DNA from 2 places in the Vreelandella mediterranea genome. Region 1 is predicted to be linked to the other one. Evidence: predicted binding sites of a transcription regulator. Region 1 holds the regulator's gene; the other holds the start of a gene.
The links. Region 1 encodes PhoB, which activates phosphate uptake and scavenging genes when phosphate is short. Its sites were predicted from a motif close to TGTCATANNNNTGTCANA; they were not measured.

Region 1 (9,533 bases):
CGCATCGGCGACGAAGCCAGCAAGATCGCGCGTAACGCCCTGACGCTATCCGACAACAGCAGCGGTATTCGTGGCCTCGTCGAGGTGCGCCATATTAGCGAGCACGTTCGCAAGATGCTGCGCGATGCGCTCACCGCCTTTGCCCGCTTCGATACCGAACTTGCCATGCAGGTCGTGCGCGAAGACGAATCCGTGGACGACGAATACGGCAGCGCCATGCGCTCGCTGATGACCTTCATGATGGAGGATTCGCGCTCGATCAGCTCGGTGCTGAGCATCATGTGGGTGCTGCGAGCGCTCGAGCGCGTGGGCGATCACGCCAACAACCTGGCCGAGTACGTCGTCTACCTGGTGAAAGGGCTCGATATTCGCCACACCGCGCCAGAAAGCCTCGATGAGCAGATGCTAAAAAAGCCTTGACCTTTTAAAGCGTTGAGCCTGCAATACGCCCAGGCATTCCAACTGGGCGTATTTATAAGGATCCTCGATGCTAACTGCGGTCTCCGCCCTGAGCCAGGGCATTCGCCTGGTCTATCGAAAAGGACTACGGCGCTATATATTTCTACCCATCCTGATCAATCTGATCGTCTACATCAGTCTTGCAAGCTTCACTGCTCGGCGCTTTTCCGGCTGGCTGGACCATGCCATGGCGAGCATACCGGCCTGGCTTGACTGGCTCTCTTGGCTAATCTGGCCGCTGTTCGTCTTGAGCCTGCTGGTGGCGATATTTTTTACCTTCACGCTGGTGACGCATCTAATCGCCGCTCCTTTTTACGGCTTTTTGGCCGCTCACATAGAGCGCAGCGCCACCGGTGTCGAGCCGCTGGACGACCGGGGCCTGGCGAAAACGGCTCTGGACGCCGTGGGCCGCGAGCTGGTCAAGCTGCGCTATATTTTGCCCCGCGCTGCTCTTCTGTTCATTCTAAGCTGGATACCCGGGCTCAATTTAGTGGCTCCACTACTCTGGGCGCTTTTTTCCGCCTGGGTAATGGCCATCACCTACCTGGACTACCCCATGGATAACAACAAGGTGAGCTTTAAAGACATGCGCCAACGCCTGGCCGCACGCTGGTGGCCGAGCATGAGCTACGGGGGGCTTGTCACGCTGATTACCTGGATACCGCTTGCCAACCTTTTCTTGCTACCCGGGGCCGTGGCCGGAGCGGTGCTGATGTGGGACGCCCATTACCGGGATATCAAGCAGTTGACTCATGATTGAGGCTGGCTGGTATCGCAGGCTTTTGAAACATGGGATACAGGAGAGGATCGAGGCGCGAACCTTTATAGTGATCAAAAGGCTCACAGCAAACAAAACGTTATACCCATAAAAACTAGACCCCGCTACAAGGCGGGGTCTTCATTTATGCTTAGCGATTGCGATGCTTAACGAAAGCTTCCTATCCTTTTGAGGGGCTCCAACCGTGGAATCTAACCCTAACTAACGTTTTTTGATCGTCGCTTGATTCAATCCTTGAATCGTTTGGAGCATCCATGCGGTGGGACATCCTGTCCCTTATAAATGCTCACTCCCTAAGCGTAATGCTTTGTACGTAAATTGCAACAAAATGTTACTTACGACTCAGAGTTTTTCTCGACGACGCCTTCCGGAGAGGTTTCTGAACCCTCTTCAGTGGAAGTACCCATTGAGTCCGGCTCACCGATAGTTTCATCGTTGGGGCCTTGGGTGTGATGGTCGGTTTCAAGCTCTTCCTGAGTGTAATCCGGGTTGTCATTGGTGTTCATGTTGACACCTGATGACTCTTGCGCCGGATCTTGCTCGACCATGCTGTCCTGATTTTCTTCGATCGACGGATGATCGGTGGTATCTGCGAATGCCATCGGGCTTGCCAACAGACCAAACGAAATACCTACGATACCGGCTTTCTTGAGTAGCTCCTTGGACATCATATTCCACCTCCTGAATCGCTGTGGTTACCGCTTAAAGTAAGAAAGAGTACCTTTCGGTCGACTACTTTGAAGCAGCTGTCTTTCTTACCAAAAGCTTTGCAGAGGCTGTGCCAAACATGGCATAAAAATTAATATCACTTTAAAAACAGAAACTTAAAATATTACAAGTCTTATACAGAAAGCTGGACAACAGCGTTTGCATCAATAAAAAGTGGCTAATAATGACACATAGACAATTTGTGACCCATTCTTGTATGCCATTTTGACACACTGTACAACTTTGGTCTCATATACCTAGGTCTGAGCAATTCGCGAGACGGGGAAGACGCAGCGAAAACGCGCCCCCTGCTGAGGGTGAGAGTCGATTTGAAGCTTGCCATCGTGGCGCAGCAGGACGTGTTTCACGATGGCAAGCCCGAGCCCGGTGCCGCCAGTGGCCGTACTGCGGCCTTTATCCACACGGTAGAAGCGCTCGGTCAGGCGGGGAATATGGACCGGGTCGATACCGTGTCCATTATCTTCCACTTCGATACACACGCCGCCGTCGGGAAGGAGGGCGTAACGCAGGGTGATCTCGCTCCCCCCAGGGGCGTAACGCACGGCGTTGAACATCAGGTTGGAAACGGCGCTTCGAAGCTCCTGCTCGCTTCCGATCAGCCGCGCGTCGCTTTCGATCACAAGCTCGATACGCTGGGACTCGGTATGCTGCTGCTGAGAAAGAGCGTTGGCATCCTGGTGAATGCTTTGTAAAAGTGGCGCCAGCGCCAACGGCTGATGATCCTTGCCGCCCTGGTCGATTTCCAACCGGGAAAGCAGTAGCAGGTCATTGACCAGGTTCTGCATACGCAACGTTTGCGCCTGCATTTGGCCGATACTGCGCCCCAACCGGGGCGGCAGCTCGTCTTTTAAATCGCTGTAGGTTTCCAGGTAACCCGAAAGCACGGTAAGCGGCGTGCGTAACTCGTGGGACACGTTGGCCACGAAGTCACGGCGCATCTGCTCCAGGCGGTGCAGCCTGGTAATGTCGCGCGCCATCACCAGGCGCTCGTCATCGCCGTAGAGCGTGATTTGATACTCGAGAATACGCCGCTCGTCGATGGGCGAGGTAAGCGTTAATGGCTCACTGTACTGACGCGCCGAGAAGTAGCGTACGAAGGCGGGATCGCGCAGCAAATTGGTAATGTGCTGGCCGCGGTCGTGCGCGGTTTGCAGTCCCAGCATCTGGTGGGCGGCGCTGTTCCACCATTCGAGATCACCGTTGCGGTCGAGCATGACCACACTGTCGCGCATCGCCTCGGAAGACTCCTGAATGCGCGCCAAGGTGGCTCTTAGTCGGCTTTGCGTGATTCGCTGGCTTTTCTGGTAGCGGTAAAGCCGGTCCAGCAGCTCACCCCATAGCCCCTTGGCCGCGGGGGGCTCTTCGTTGGGCGTGAACGTCAGCCACTGGTGCAGGGTACGCAGTTGGCGCAGATGGTAGAAAAGACACGCCCCCAAACCCGCGGACAGCCCCAGCCCCGGCGAGCCAAACAGCCAACCCAGGACGACGCCGAGGGTGGCCAGCCCCGCGATACGCCAAAGCTCTCGGCTCCACAAACGCACGCGCTACACCCGGGCGGAGAAGCGGTACCCGGTGCCGCGCACCGTTTGAATCAGGTTCTGGTGGACATCGCCCAACGCCTTGCGCAGACGGCGGATATGCACATCCACGGTGCGCTCTTCGACGTAGACGTTGCCGCCCCATACCTGATCCAACAGTTGGCTGCGGGTGTAGGCGCGCTCCTGGTGGGTCATGAAAAACTGCAGTAAGCGGTATTCGGTGGGCCCCATATCCAATGCCTTGCCGTGGGCGCTGACCCGATGGCTTACCGGATCGAGCATCAAACCGTTGATTTCGATGGGGTCTTCCACGCCGCGTGGCGTCGTTCGGCGCAGCACCGCTTTCAAACGCGCCACCAGTTCGCGAGGCGAAAACGGCTTGGTGATGTAGTCATCCGCCCCCGCTTCGAGCCCCTGGATCTTGTTATCTTCTTCGCCCTTGGCGGTCAGCATGATGATCGGGATTTCGGCGGTCGCCTCTTCGCGCTTCAGGCGCCTTGCAAGCTCGATCCCACTGGTGCCAGGCATCATCCAGTCAAGCAGCAGAAGGTCCGGCTGATGATCCACGACCAGGGCGTGGGCGTCCTGGGCATTGTCCGCTTCGAGCACGCGATAGTCCGCCATTTCCAGCGCCACCGCGATCATCTCACGAATAGGTGCCTCATCATCGACGATCAAAACGGTCTTGGCGGTCATTGGCGGGCCTCACGGTGTCCAGACGAAAGTGGTTCGATGACATATCGGTGACAATCACACCATGCACGGGTGACAGTTTTATGACAACTTCGACATTAGCCTGTCACCGGCCACCCGCTCAATGCCAGCCCGGCAAATACCAGAAGCCCCGACCAGTGGTTGTTCAAAAACGCCTGAAAGCACGCGTCGCGCTCGCGGCCCACTATCAAGCGCTGCTGATGCACGAAGGTCACCGCCATGGCCCCAAGGCCCAGCCAGAAGAACCCACCAAGCCCTACACGCCAGCCCACCAGCGCCAGCAACACAAGCGTGGCCGCCTGCAGCAGCCCGATGATCAGCCGGTCGGCCTCGCCAAACAGCACGGCGGTCGACTTGATGCCGATTTTCAGGTCATCGTCGCGATCCACCATCGCGTATTGGGTGTCGTAGGCGACGGTCCACAGCACGTTGGCCAAAAACAGGATCCACGCTTCGAGAGGCACGTAGCCCAGCACCGCGCCGAACGCCATGGGGATCGCCCAGGAAAACGCGGCGCCCAGTACCACTTGCGGGAAATGGGTATAGCGCTTCATGAAGGGGTAGATAAACGCCAGCGCCACGCCGCCCAACGAGAGGGCCACGGTAAACCAGTTGGTCAGCAGGACCAGCACGAAGGAGGCGGCGACCAGCAAGGTGAACAGCAGTTTGGCTTCGGTCTCGCTGATGCGCCCGGTCGCCAGTGGCCGGTTTTTAGTACGCTTGACGTGACCATCGAAGTGGCGGTCGGCGTAGTCGTTCACCACGCAGCCCGCCGCGCGCATGGTGTAGACCCCGGCGATAAAGATCAGCAGCACGCCGCGCCTAGGCACGCCTTCGGCGGCTACCCACAGCGCCCAAAGGGTAGGCCACATCAAAAGCCAGGTGCCGATGGGCCGGTCCAGGCGCATCAGGGTGATGAAATCCGCCGCCCGAGACCACCCGGTAGGACGCAGCAGTGAACGATCCATGCTTACCTCTCAAAGACAAAACGCGCGTCTAGCCTAGCGCGAAGCCATGCCAAGATCATCCGCCATCGTGGATAAAAAGGCCTCCTGGACCAATAGCGCCAGGCCTGCGTGATAAAAGACCGAACGCCGCGCCCATACCCCGGCCACCCCAGGAGGACACAAGTGGCGGGCAAACGCTGGCCGCTGGCGGGTAGCAAAGAGGGGCCCGCGTACAAGGTCCGGCTGGCGAAACAGCCAGCTACCCAGTGAACGTTCGCCAAGGCGCTTTAGGTGTTGCCCCTGAAGCTGCTCGAGAGGCGCCACCGAACGCGCCACTACCCAAGGGGTGTCATCCACGCACAGGGCCACTTCACGAAGCCAGGCCAGACGGCGCGGCGCCAGGCCCAATGCCTGCGCCTCGTCGCGGGTGGGCACCCCCACCGTTTGGCGCAAAAGCTGCACGCGAAAGGGGCTGGGCCGGCCTGCCGAGACCAGCCGCTGGGTCAGGGAATCGGTCGAAGCCACCCACTGCCACCAGGCAGCACTCATGGCCGGGCGCAGCGCGTTTACGGGTTGCCAGCGCGCGTAGGGGGTAGGGTGCAAAAGGTGTGAAGCCACGCGACCTCCAGGGCGGTCAAGTCGTTGAAGCTAGTGTAACATGACGTTCTGACGCACTTTTCTCAACGACGTTTTCTTGAAGACCGTTCATTTAAAGACCGTTCATTTAAAGACAGTCGCTTAAAGACAGTCATTTAAAACATCATGGTTCCAACACTGGGTGATGACATGACCCACTCCTTCTCTCAAACCGAAAAGCCGGTGGATCTGATCGTCCTGGGCACCGGCATGGCCGGTGTCGGTCTGGCCCGGGCATTGCGGCGCCAAGGTGACGCCCGCTCGATCACCCTGGTGAGCTTCGACAGCGGCGATGAGTACAGCAAACCGCTGCTCTCCACGGGCTTTGGCAAGCGCCTGGCGCCCGAGGCACTCGCCAGGCAAAGCGCCGATGAGGTGGCCCGCGAGCTCGACGCCACGCTGCGCCCCCATACCCATGTCACCGCGCTCGACGCCGATAGCCGCCGCCTGACGCTTGCCAACGGCGAGCAGCTTGCTTTCGAAAAGCTCGTGCTGGCCACCGGCGCCAGCCCACGCATGGCCCTTGACGTGCCCGACACGCTGGCCGGGCGCTTTTTCAGCGTGAACGACCTGGACGACTACCGGGGCTTGCATGAAGCACTGGCTTCGCGCAGTGCCCGGGTGGCGGTCATTGGCGCAGGACTGGTCGGCTGCGAATTCGCCAACGACCTGCACGCCGCGGGTCACCAGGTCACGCTAATCGCCCCGGAAGCCACGCCGCTACCGCGCCTTCTACCCGCACCGCTTGGCGAGGCGCTGGGCAGCGCATTCGAAGCGGGCGGCATCGCCTTGGCGCTGGGTCGCACGGTGAGCGCTATCGCAACGGATGAACACGACGATCTGATGCTCACCCTCGATAACGGCGAAACCTGCCGCGTGGATGCCGTGCTAATGGCCACCGGCCTGACCCCGCGCACAGCGCTTGCACGCCAGGCCGGGCTTGACGTGTCGCCAAGCGGTATCCAGGTGGACCGCTACCTGCAAACCTCGAACGCTTCGATCTACGCGCTGGGCGATGTCGCCTGTGTCGACGGCGTCAATGCCATGTACGTACAGCCCCTTCAAGCCAGTGTGAAGGCATTGGCGGCCACCCTGGCCGGCACCCCGACCCCCGTCAGCTTCGGCGCTTGGCCGGTGGTAGTGAAAACGCCGCTGCTGCCCGTGGTGGCCTATTCCCCGCCTGCGCCCGTCGCACAGTGGCGTATCGAGGGCGAAGGTGATGCACTCGCCGCCCTTGGCGAAGATAAAGATGGCCAATTAGTCGGGTTTGCGTTGACAGGCAGTTGCGTCAAAAGGAAAGTGGAGCTTTCCAGAGCGGTGCCTGCGCTGCTAGGCTAATCCACGACCAATTGAAGATCAGGCCATAAAGTTAAAACACTCGTTTGTTTTCAATAACACTCATAAGCGTTACGCTTACTTTTTCTATCAGGGAGACCCCTTTTATGCGCAAACCTGAACTCGCCGCTGCCATTGCTGAAAACGCTGATCTTTCCAAAGACAAAGCGGGCCAAGTGCTGAACGTCATTCTTGATGAAATCACCAATAGCGTGGCCAAGGGTGAAGACGTGGCCCTGATCGGTTTCGGTACCTTCACCGTGCGCGAACGCGCCGCCCGTACCGGTAAGAACCCGCAAACTGGCGAGCCGCTGAAGATTCCGGCCAGCAAAAACGTGGCGTTCAAGCCCGGTAAAGCGCTCAAGGACGCCGTTTCCTAATGAAACTCCGGCTAACGCTGTGGCTACTTGGCTTGATGCTCAAGCGAGCACTGCGGCGTAAGCCGCGTTTCAAAGAACAGCTTGAGCGTATGCGCAGTCTGGACTGGGGCATTGCCACGGAAGACCTCGGCACTGCCCGCCACTACCGAATGACGCCTAACGGCATCGACACCGGTAAAGGTCTGCCCATCGACCTGGATCTCGAACTACGTTTTCGCGACCAGGACGCCGCGCTGAAAATACTCAAAAAACCGACCCAGCAAGCCTTTCTGCACGGCATGATGAACGGCGACGTACGCTTGGTCGGCGACTCCAGCGATATGAACAAGCTGCAGAAGCTTTTGAAGTATTTGTAACGGCTAACAGCCCGCCCCCCGCCAAGGGGGCGGGCTGTTTTAGTCTGCTGCAAACTGATCGCCACGTTCAAGCTTACGCGTTGCTGAGCACCTCTTCGAATAGCCGCCAATACATCCATTACGCGCCGGTTTGCACTTTTTTGGATGTGCCTGACGATTGCCACCCTGGTCCCAGGCGAAACGCCTTTTACCCCGCTATACCAGTACCTTTCCTTACATGTGTATCCGAATACACGTCCAGGGCAACGGCTTTATGTCGCGTTGGCCAATGCATCGGCGAAATATCCTAAAGTAACCGCTTGATAGGTGCGCCATAGCAACTCACGCGCCGCCATTGTTATACTAACGTCTAATAAATCAAACGAAGAGACGCCATGCCGATCCTGCGCCGCCTTTGGACCCTGGACAAGTTCGCCTACAGCCTGCGCGTGTTTATCGCCTTTAGCGGGGCGCTGCTTTTTAGCGTGCTGCAGGCCGACGTGGCGCTGGTGATTCCGCTGTTTTTGGGCATTATTGCCTGCGCGCTTTCGGAAACCGACGATAGCTGGCAGGGCCGCCTACAGGCGCTGGTGGTCACGCTGTTATGTTTCGCGCTGGCCTCTTTTATCGTCCAGTGGCTGTTTCCCTGGCCGTGGCTGTTCGCGTTGGGCCTGGGGGTGTCGGCGTTTACGCTGATCATGCTCGGTGCCATCGGCCAGCGCTACGCGACGATCGCCTCGGGCACGCTGATCCTGTCGATCTATTCGATGATCAATATCGAGCAGCACGGCGGCGTGGATGCGGACGTGGCCTCGCGCCAGCTTCTGCTGCTGGCGGGGGCGGCCTGGTACGGGGTCATTTCGGTCATCTGGTGCGCGCTTTTTTCCCGCCAGCCGCTCAAGCAGAGCATGGCGCGGGTCTACAAAACCCTGGGCGAGTTTTTGATTCTCAAGTCGGCGCTTTTTGAGCCGGTGCGCGGAGTGGATGTCGAGGCGCGTCGAGTGGCGCTGGCGCACCAAAACGGCCAAGTGGTCGCCGCGCTGAATCAGGCCAAGGAGATGATCTTTCGCCGGCTGGAGGGCCAGCGCGGCAGCCAAAAGCTCAACCGTTACCTGCGCATCTATTTCGTGGCCCAGGATATCCACGAGCGGGCAAGCTCCACCCACTACCCCTACGGCGCGCTGACCGAGGCGTTTTTCCACCACGACGTGCTGTTTCGCTGTCAGCGCCTTCTCGACCAGCAGGGCCGGGCGTGCCGCCAGCTGGCCAAATCACTTCTATTGAACCGGCCGTTTAGCCATGAGCAAAGCGAGCAGGCGTTGGTCGACCTGCGCGCCTCGATCGACAACCTGCGCGACCGCGGCCGCCCGGAGTGGCGCAACCTGATCCACCCACTCAACGCGTTGGCGGACAACCTGGCCACGCTAGAGGCGCAGATCGCCAGCGCCCATAACCCGGACAGCAGCGTGGAGCGGCGCGACAGCGCGCTTTATGACCGCTCGCCGGCCAGCCTCAAGGATGCCTGGAGCCGCGTGCGCTTGAATTTGACGCTGGGCTCGCCGACCTTTCGCCACGCCGTGCGCCTTTCCACCGCGCTGATGGCGGGCTACGCGATTTTGCACTGGCTCGATCCGGAACAGGGCTTCTGGATCCTGCTTACCACGCTGTTCGTCTGCCGACCC
Region 2 (9,533 bases), 3.4 Mb from region 1:
AGGGCCTGATCACCCAGCTGGCTCACCAGCAAGCCTGTGAAGACGTCATGCGCGACGCCAAGGCCGAGCTTTATGAGGAGCACCCGCTCCCCGAAAAGTTGCCCGGCCTGTAAGCACGGCTCGGCTTGTCAAAAAACACCCGCTTAGGCGGGTGTTTTTGTTCGCTTACTCACCGAATGCCTGGCCCGCGAGCGCTACCTGCTCGACGATGCCGGTGTACAGTTCACGTTGCGATACCATCTGTGAATTAGCGTCGCGGAGCACGACGTTCAGGGTTTCCTGCTCGCCGGGCTCGCGCATGTCTTCGAGGGTCAGCAGATTGCCCGTGCCCATGAAGGTGCTGACGGGCAGGTCGAAGACCAGCAGCTCTGCGTGATGCTCGAGCGCAAACGCCGACGCGGTGGATGCCTCGGAGTGGGCGACATTTTCGACGATAGCGTTCGCTTCCAACGCAACATAGCGCTCCAACTGCTGCTGCACGTTGTTACGGTATTCGCGTAGCCGATTGCGCTCGAAGTTTTCCCGCGCTCGTTCGCTGTCCGCTCTGTCGAGCTGCTGCTGGATTCTGCCGATCCGGCGCTCGGTATTGCCAAGCTCGCTTGCCAGCTGACGGTGATCGCCGTTGCGGTTTTCAGCGCGAATCAGGTCTTCCGAGCGCTCTTCCTTTGCCTCGCGAAGCTGCTGATTAAGCGTATCGTCCTCGCTTTGCACGCCGTACGGGCGCCCGCGCAGCTCAGAAAGCTCGCGGTACTCGTCAAACAAGGCGGCATACTGCTCGTTGATGGGCGCGGGGTGCAGCGCTTCATCCGGCAGCCAGAGCCGATAGCAGGTATCTTCCTCTGCCAGGCGGTCCACCGTCACGTCGTCAGTGGAGGCGGGGCAGCTATCGGTGTTCGTTCTGCCGCCATAGGAAAATACTTGGCTGCGCTCGGGGTCGAGCGTTCTGACCGCCAGATCGTTTTCCAGAATATAGTCATTCCAGCCTTCGACCACGGCCCGCTCCATCTCGGCTTGGCGCTCGACCGTCTCCTCGATGCGCGCTTCCAATTCCGCTATTTTTTGATCCGCGGGCGCCAGCGCCTCGTCAAACGCTGCCTGGGTCTCTTCGAGCTTTGCAAGCTCGCTTTGCTCGGTTTCCAGTTCGGCTTCCAGCGGCGCCGTACTTTCTTCAAGATGTGCACGCCAAACCGCGTCCTGGTTTTCGCGCTGCTGCTGGAACGTTTGCGTCGCTTCCCAGAGCTCTTGCGCATCGTCAGGAAACTCAACGTCGGGTAGCTCGTCGCCGGGCGAGGCCAGCCATGCGGTCAAAGCGCTATTGAATTGCTGTAACTCGGTGGCGTCATCGATGGCTTGTTCATCGAAGTAGTACACCCGCGCCTGCCGAGTCTGATCGAACATGGAGGGGTCGAGCCCGCCCTCGGCGGAAATTTCTGCCTGATCCGGGTAGTCGCTTCCACAGCCCGCCAGTAGCAGCACCGCGGCGGTACCTGCCCATAGATTGAATTTCCCGCTCACCGCCATCTCCTCAATTAACCAAGCTTATCGGCAAAATAGTCTATCGCTATTTCATATTATCCTAATGATACTGGACATGACGCAACACCTTATCGCGACACTATCGCGACACCTTCTTCGCGACACCGGGAACCGATTAGCTATCCTGGCTGACGCCTAAGCGGGCGCTAGGAAAATGGCGACTCGAGCGCTTTGCCCATCCGGGTCATGAAATCCAGGCACGCCGTAAGCTCGCTTTTGTCGATGTACTCGTCGGGCTGGTGGGCCTGGGCGATGCTGCCAGGCCCCAGGATGATGGTTTGCAGGCCCTGGCCCTGGAACTGGCCGGCTTCCGTGGCGTAGGCCACGGCGTGGTTGCAGCACTGCCCCGGCAAGTGTTCCTTGGCCAAGCGCAGCACCGCGTCGTTGTCGCGATCGGCCAGGCCCGGCACCGTGACGTTGAGCGCCTCGGTGGCGATGTCGACGCTTTTCCCCCGCGCCTGCAGCTCGGCCTTGAGCGTTTCACCAAACGCTTCGAAACGAGCGAAGACGTCCTCGAAGGTGTCCGTGGGCAGGTGGCGGATCTCCCACTCGAAGGTGCACTCTCGGGCGGTGATGTTGATCGCCGTGCCGCCCTGGATGCGGCCTACGTGCAGGCTGGTGTGGGGCACGTTGAACGCCTCATCCACACGCCCTTCTTCCACCAGGGCGGCCATGGTGTCCTCGATGAAGGTGACCAAACGCGCGGCCACGTGAATGGCCGAGGTGCCCTGGTTGACCTGGCTGCTGTGCGCCTCGACCCCGGTGACCGTGGTGCGCAGGTTGGTCGCGCCCTTTTGCGCCACCACCGGCTGCATGCTGGTGGGCTCACCGACGATCACATGCGCGGTGGTCGAGTAGTGCTCGAAAAAGCGCTCGATCAGCGCCGGCGCGCCGACGCAGCCGATCTCCTCATCATAGGAAAAACCGAAGTAAATGGGCTGTTTGAGCGGCGCTTTCACCCATTCGGGCACCATGGAAAGCGCGCAGGCGATGAAGCCCTTCATGTCGCAGGTGCCACGCCCGTAAAGGCGGTCATCGTCGCCTTCCACCAGCGTAAAAGGGTCCGTCGACCAGGGCTGGCCTTCGACCGGCACCACGTCGGTGTGGCCAGAGAGCATCACCCCGCCCGGGGCGTCCGGGCCGATGCGCGCGATCAAATTCGCCTTGGTGCCGCAGGGGCTCATGACCCGCTCCGAGGTAACGCCGTATTCGGCGAGATACCCTTCGACGAATTCGATCAGCGCCAGGTTGGAGCCGCGGGAAGTGGTATCGAAAGCAATCAGTTGGCTGAGTAGCGCTTGTGCATCGGTCATGACGTGGCCCTTGATTGACGTCTTTTCATTACCCTATCACCGCCGGGGGCGCACCGCCTACGGCCAAAGTTGCATGAGCAAACCGGGCGCTGCGCGTAGCGTTCATCAAAATGTCATGTACACTCACTAATGTTCAGTGCAACCAAAAAAAACGCCATAAACGTACTGTGCCACCCGGCCGATCCCAGGCCCTAAAGGAGCTTTTATGTCTCGTTTCACGTTACGTGCCCTCTCTGTAGGCATCGCGGCGGCTACCTTGAGCGTTTCCGCCCAGGCCGCCACCGAGATCACCTGGTGGCACTCCATGGGCGGGGAGCTGGGCGAGCGCTTGAGCGCGCTGGCCGAGGACTTCAACGCCTCCCAGGACGAATACCGGGTGAACCCTTCGTATCGTGGCGAGTACGAAGAGACGATGGTCAACACCATCGCCGCCTTCCGCGCCGGCCAGCAGCCGCACATCGTCCAGATCTACGAAGTCGGCACCGGCACCATGATGGCCGCCCGGGGCGCGATCTACCCGGTCTTCGAGCTGATGGAAGAGCACGGCAGTGACTTCGATCCGGACGACTACCTGCCCGTAGTGACCGGCTACTACACCGACACCGACGGCAACATGCTCTCCATGCCGTTCAACTCCTCCACGCCGATTCTCTACTACAACAAGGACGCTTTCGAAGCGGCCGGCCTCGACCCGGAAACCCCGCCGACCACCTGGCAGGAAATGGGCGAGATGGGCCAACAGATCGTCGATGAAGGCGCGGCGTCCTGTGGTTTCACCATGGCCTACGCGGCCAACTGGGTGGGTTTGGAGAACTTCTCGGCGCTACACAATCTGCCGATCGGCACCCTGGAGAACGGCTTCGGCGGCCTTGAAACCGAGTTCACCTTCAACGGCGAAGAGCAGGCGCGCTTTTGGGATCAGATCAAGGAGTGGTCGGATAGCGGTGTGTATAGCTACGGCGGCCCGGCCAACGGCCCGGACGCCGCGCCCGCGTTCTACTCCGGCGACTGCGCGATGTACATGAACTCCTCCGCCTCGAGGGCGGACGTGCTGGCCAACTCGGACTTCGAAGTCGGCTTTGGCATGCTGCCTGTTTATGACGACGTGGACGGCGCGCCGCAGAACTCGATCATCGGTGGCGCCACGCTTTGGGTCCTTTCAGGCCATGAAGACGACGAGTACACCGGCGTCGCGGAGTTTCTGGAGTACCTGTCACTGCCCGAGGTACAGGCCGAGTGGCACCAGGGCACGGGGTATCTGCCGATCACTACCGAAGCGTTCGAGCTGACCCAAGAGCAGGGCTACTACGACGAGAACCCGGGCGCGGATATCGCCATCGAGCAGATCAACCTCAACGAACCCACCGAGAACTCCAAGGGCCTGCGCTTTGGCAACTACACCCAAGTACGCATGGTACTGGACGAGGAGTTCCAGGCGGTGCTGGCGGGTAACAAGAGCGGCCAGGAAGCGCTGGATGACGCGGTAGAGCGCGGCAACCAGATCCTGCGCGACTTCGAAGCCGCCAATAACTAATTTAGCGGCACCACTCGAACCCCGGCTTCTATAGCCGGGGTTTGTTGTGAGGGCCCACCCATACGCCCGACAACGCGGACCTATGGGTGGGTTTTCTCCGGGCCGGGTTCAACAGGACGCCTCATGCAGACCAAACGCTCCACCTATCAAAGCCGGTGGCTTCCCTTCTTTTTGTTAGCGCCGCAGTTGGCGATCACCCTGGTGTTCTTTATCTGGCCGGCGACCCAAGCGGTGAAGTCGAGCTTCGAGCGCACCGACGCCTTCGGCTTCAACACCACCTTCGTGGGCCTTGCCAACTACGCCCGGGTGCTGGCGGACCCCAGCTACCTGAACGCTTTAGGACGCACGGCGATTTTTGCCGTCTCGGTCACCGCGCTTTCCATGGGCACCGCGCTTTTACTGGCGGTGTGCGTCAACCGGGTGCTGAAAAGCGCCCGGTTCTACACCACGCTGCTGGTCTGGCCCTACGCCGTGGCCCCGGTGGTCGCCGGGGTGCTGTGGTGGTTTCTGTTCAACCCGACCATCGGCCTTCTGCCCCACTTGCTCGACTGGTTCGGTATCAACTGGAACCACCGGGTCTCGGGTAGCCAGGCGATGATCCTGATCACCATCGCCGCCGCCTGGAAGCAGATCTCCTACAACTTTCTGTTCTTTCTGGCCGGGCTTCAGTCGGTGCCCCATTCATTGATCGAGGCCGCGGCCATCGACGGCGCCACGCCGTTCAAACGCTTCTGGACCATCGTCTTCCCACTTTTATCACCGACCACCTTCTTCTTGCTGATCATCAACATCAACTACGTGATGTTCGAGACCTTCGGGGTGATCGACGCCACCACCGGCGGCGGGCCGGGCCAAGCGACGATGACGCTGGTCTACAAGGTCTACACCGACGGGGTGGCCGGGCTCAACATCGGTTCGTCCTCCGCCCAGTCGGTCATGCTGATGGGCATCGTGATCGTGCTGACGTTCATCCAGTTCCGCTACGTGGAACGTCGCGTCAACTACTAGGCACAGGGATCCATCATGGTCGAAAACAGACCCTATCTGAACATTCTGACCCACCTGGTATTGATTGCCGGCGTACTGGTGGTGGCGTTTCCGGTGTACGTGGCGTTCATCGCCTCGACCCACGAACCCGGCGCCTTCGTGCGCGGGGTGATGCCGCTGCTACCCGGCGACAACATGTGGGCCTCCTACAAGCAGATGCTGACCTCGGGCTGGCAGGTGGGCGGCGCGCCGCCGGTATGGCTGATGCTGGGCAACTCGCTGATCATGGCGCTGACGATTGCCATCGGCAAGATCGCGATTTCGATCATCTCGGCCTTCGCGATCGTCTACTTTCGCTTCCGGTTTCGTATGCTGGCGTTCTGGCTCATCTTCATCACGCTGATGCTGCCGGTCGAGGTGCGCATCATCCCGACCTACGCGGTGGTGGCGGATTTAGGGATGCTCAACTCCTACGCCGGGCTCACGCTTCCGCTGATCGCCTCGGCCACCGCGACCTTTCTGTTTCGCCAGTTCTTCATGACCGTGCCCGAGGAGCTGATGGAAGCGAGCCGGGTCGACGGCGCCGGACCCATGAAGTTCTTCAAGGACATCTTGCTTCCGGTGTCGATCACCAATATCGCCGCACTGTTCGTGATCATGTTCATCTACGGCTGGGTGCAGTACCTGTGGCCGCTTTTGGTCACCACCGACGAGGACTTTTACACCATCGTGCTGGGCATCAAGCGCCTGATGGCCTCCTCGGACCGGGTGCCCGCCTGGAATTTGATCATGGCGACGGTGACGCTTGCCATGCTGCCGCCGGTGCTGGTGGTGCTGTTGATGCAGAAACTGTTCGTGAAAGGCCTGACCGAGACGGAGAAATAGGATGGCCAGTATTACCCTGGAAGGACTCAAGAAAACCTACGCCGGCAACGTGCAGGCCGTCAAAGGTGTGGACCTGGCCATCGAGGACGGCGAATTCGTGGTGCTGGTGGGGCCGTCCGGCTGCGGGAAATCCACACTTTTACGCATGGTTGCCGGGCTCGAGACGATTTCCGAGGGCACGCTGAAAATCGGCGACCGGGTGGTCAATACGTTAGAGCCCGCCCAGCGCGATATCGCCATGGTGTTTCAGAACTACGCGCTCTACCCGCACATGACGGTGTATAACAATCTGGCCTACGGGCTCAAGAACCGCGGCTTCAAAAAGCCCGCCATCGAGGAGCGGGTGCGCAAAGCGGCCAAAATGCTCGAGATCGAAGAGTACCTACCGCGCAAGCCGCGCAATCTTTCCGGCGGCCAGCGCCAGCGCGTGGCCATGGGCCGGGCGCTGGTGCGCGAGCCCGCGGCGTTCTTGTTCGACGAGCCGCTCTCTAACTTGGACGCCAAGCTGCGCGTGCAGATGCGGGTCGAAATCAAACAGCTCCAGCGCCGGCTAAAAACCACCAGCCTTTATGTGACCCACGACCAGTTGGAGGCGATGACCCTGGGCGACCGCCTGGTGGTCTTGAACGCCGGACAAATCGAGCAGGTGGGTACGCCCATGGAGATCTACGCCCGCCCGGCGTCGATGTTCGTGGCCGGGTTCATCGGCTCGCCGGCGATGAACATGGTGCCTATCGAGTACCTGCAAACCCGCGGCGCCCGCGAGCTGCTGGCGGACCTGCCGGCGGACACCGACGTGGTCGGCATTCGCCCGGACGACATGCGCCTGACCCCACCCGATGCCCCGCACCTGGTGGTCGATTCCACCCTGGAGCTTTATGAGGCCGCGGGGGCGGAGAGCCACCTCTACGTGCGTTTGCTGGATAGCGACCAGCCCACGGTGATTCGCACCAGCGGCCAGCCGCCAGTGAAAGAGGGTGAAACGCTGCGCTTTTATGTCTCTCGCGAAGCGCTTCACCCCTTTGAGAGCGCAACCGGCAAGCGTACCGGTTAACGCCCTACTGGCGGGTTATGGGCGAGCGACATCCATAATGCGCCCTTCTACCTGGGGCGCGACCTCGCCTTCGGCCACCATGTAGTCACGCAGCATTTCCCAATCGGTGTTGCCGACGATATGGCTGCGGTCGTCATCATGTGCCGCTTCGAGCGCGGTGTGGCTGTCGCCCCCGGCGGCGGTGAAGTTGTTGGTAGCGATCACGTAGGTACGCGCCGGGTCGATATCCATAAGCTCGCCGTCTTGGGTCACTTTCAGGCTCACCACCCGCTCGCCGGCCGGTTCGCGGCTGTCATACACGACCTCGACCCCGCGGGAAACCTGCAGGAAGGCGCCGCTCTCCTCCGGGGCGTTGGCAAGCGCGATCTCGAAGGTCTCGAGAAGCTCGGCGCCGGTGACATCCATCAGCGTCAGCCGGTTACCGAAGGGCTGCACCGCGATCAGCTCGCCAACAGACACATCCCCCGCCGCTATCGGCTCGCGAACGCCGCCGCCGTTTTGCAGCGCCAGTACGGTGTCCGGGTTCACCTGGCGGGCAGCGGCCAGTTGGCCATCGGCAATCAGGTTGCCAAGCGCCGTTTCATCGGCGCGCACGCTCGCCTCGTCGCCATTGCCGTGGCGCGGGTTGGGAAGCGCTGTATCAAGGTGGGCGCCTACCTGGGTATCGCGCACTTCTTCGATACGCGCGGTGTAGGGTTCGAGCATCGCGGCCGCCTCGAGATCCGGCTCGAAATCTTCGGTGGCGAGCAGCTCGCCGCTGGCATCCGTCACCACGCCGTCATCGTCGAAGGTGACCTGCAGCACGCCCAGGTACTTGCCGTACTCGTTCGCCTGGCCGATCACTGTGGGCGTTTTGGGCTCGCCCCGGTCGTTTTCGCTGATCACCACGGGGGCGTCCAGGCGCGTGTGGCTGTGCCCGCCGATGATCACGTCAATACCGTCCACGTGCTGGGCGAGCAAGGTGTCGTTGCCAACGCTCGGGTCGCTGTCATAGCCCAGGTGCGTGAGCACGACGATCTTGTCGATGCCCTCGGCTTCAAACGCCGCCACCATCGCCTGTGCCGCTTCGCGGTAATCCCCGATGGTCACGTTGCCCGGGCTCGAGACGTCTTCGCTTGATTGCGTGCTGAGCCCGAAAATACCGATTTTCTCGCCGCCGTGCTCGACCACGATGCCATCGTACAAGTGACCCGCCTGAGGTTCGGCGCTGATCGAATCCCCCAGTAGATCAGCAAACTCCGGCGCGGCGGAGAAATCCAGGTTCGCGCCCACAATGGGAAACTCGGCCGCGGTGAAAAGATCCGCCAGCGCCTGGTGGCCCGCTTCCGGGTCGTTCAAATCGAACTCGTGGTTGCCGGGCACGAAGGCGTCATAGCCCATCCGGTTCATGAACGCGACGGCGTCCTGACCGCGAAACTCGTTGAAGTAGAGCGTGCCGGAGAAGATGTCGCCGGCGTCGAGCAACAGGCCCTCGCCGTACTGGCTGCGCGCCTCGTCGAGGGCGCTCACCAGTTGCGGGTACTGGTCAGTACGCCCGTGCAGGTCGTTGGTGTGAAAGATGGTGAGCGTGTAGGGGGCGGCGAGCACGCCGGGCGAGAACGCGAGTATCAATGCACCGGCCGATACGCCCATCCCCCAGGACCCGCTTTTCGATGACAACATGGCAATTCCTTTTAATCCTGTTTTATACGTTGCGCTGGCGAAACGATGGCGCCGCGCCCAAATCACATTCTCTATAATTATTAACAGCATTTGTGACGTTTATTAAGGCCCGCATCTTCTGTTGGCGCCGAAACACGCTTTTTTTTCGCGGCGAAGCGGCCCGGCCGGCGGGGGTAGCCGAGCCTTTGACAAATACAGACCATCACCTAGGCTTAAAACCCGCCATGCTCACGAGCAAATGCAATACTACTTTCGTTTAACAAGGATGCTATCGAGATGAAATATCGTCCGCTGGGAAACTCCGGCCTGCTGGTATCTGAAATCGTACTGGGCACCGTGCCGTTTGGCGGCAGCGGTGGCTTCGAGAAAGCCGCGAGCGTGGATGTGGCCGGCGCCAAGCGCCAGATCGACATGGCCCTGGATGCCGGGGTGAACCTGATCGACACCGCCGACCTTTACTCCATGGGCGAATCCGAGGAGATCGTCGGCAAGGCGCTGGGTGAGAAGCGTCACGACATCATTCTCGCCTCCAAGGCGCGAAGCCCGCTGGGCGACAACCCCA

Region 2: ugpB (sn-glycerol-3-phosphate ABC transporter substrate-binding protein UgpB) is a predicted target of PhoB. The motif match lies at 2,950-2,967, and genes of this name have one in related genera.

What each region holds. Positions count from the first base shown of each region.
Region 1 is NZ_OZ310198.1:3,627,065-3,636,597, forward strand. It holds gene phoU (phosphate signaling complex protein PhoU) at 1-420, shown strand, start outside; gene cysZ (sulfate transporter CysZ) at 488-1,219, shown strand; gene ACWFVE_RS16755 (hypothetical protein) at 1,573-1,908, opposite strand; gene phoR (phosphate regulon sensor histidine kinase PhoR) at 2,203-3,507, opposite strand; gene phoB (phosphate regulon transcriptional regulator PhoB) at 3,511-4,200, opposite strand; gene ubiA (4-hydroxybenzoate octaprenyltransferase) at 4,296-5,186, opposite strand; gene ACWFVE_RS16775 (chorismate--pyruvate lyase family protein) at 5,220-5,783, opposite strand; gene ACWFVE_RS16780 (NAD(P)/FAD-dependent oxidoreductase) at 5,952-7,139, shown strand; gene ACWFVE_RS16785 (HU family DNA-binding protein) at 7,244-7,516, shown strand; gene ACWFVE_RS16790 (hypothetical protein) at 7,516-7,872, shown strand; gene yccS (YccS family putative transporter) at 8,247-9,533, shown strand, end outside.
Region 2 is NZ_OZ310198.1:232,334-241,866, reverse strand. It holds gene ACWFVE_RS01210 (hypothetical protein) at 1-113, shown strand, start outside; gene ACWFVE_RS01205 (hypothetical protein) at 166-1,515, opposite strand; gene argE (acetylornithine deacetylase) at 1,683-2,849, opposite strand; gene ugpB (sn-glycerol-3-phosphate ABC transporter substrate-binding protein UgpB) at 3,055-4,383, shown strand; gene ugpA (sn-glycerol-3-phosphate ABC transporter permease UgpA) at 4,507-5,391, shown strand; gene ugpE (sn-glycerol-3-phosphate ABC transporter permease UgpE) at 5,407-6,255, shown strand; gene ACWFVE_RS01180 (sn-glycerol-3-phosphate import ATP-binding protein UgpC) at 6,257-7,309, shown strand; gene ACWFVE_RS01175 (bifunctional metallophosphatase/5'-nucleotidase) at 7,325-8,971, opposite strand; gene ACWFVE_RS01170 (aldo/keto reductase) at 9,248-9,533, shown strand, end outside.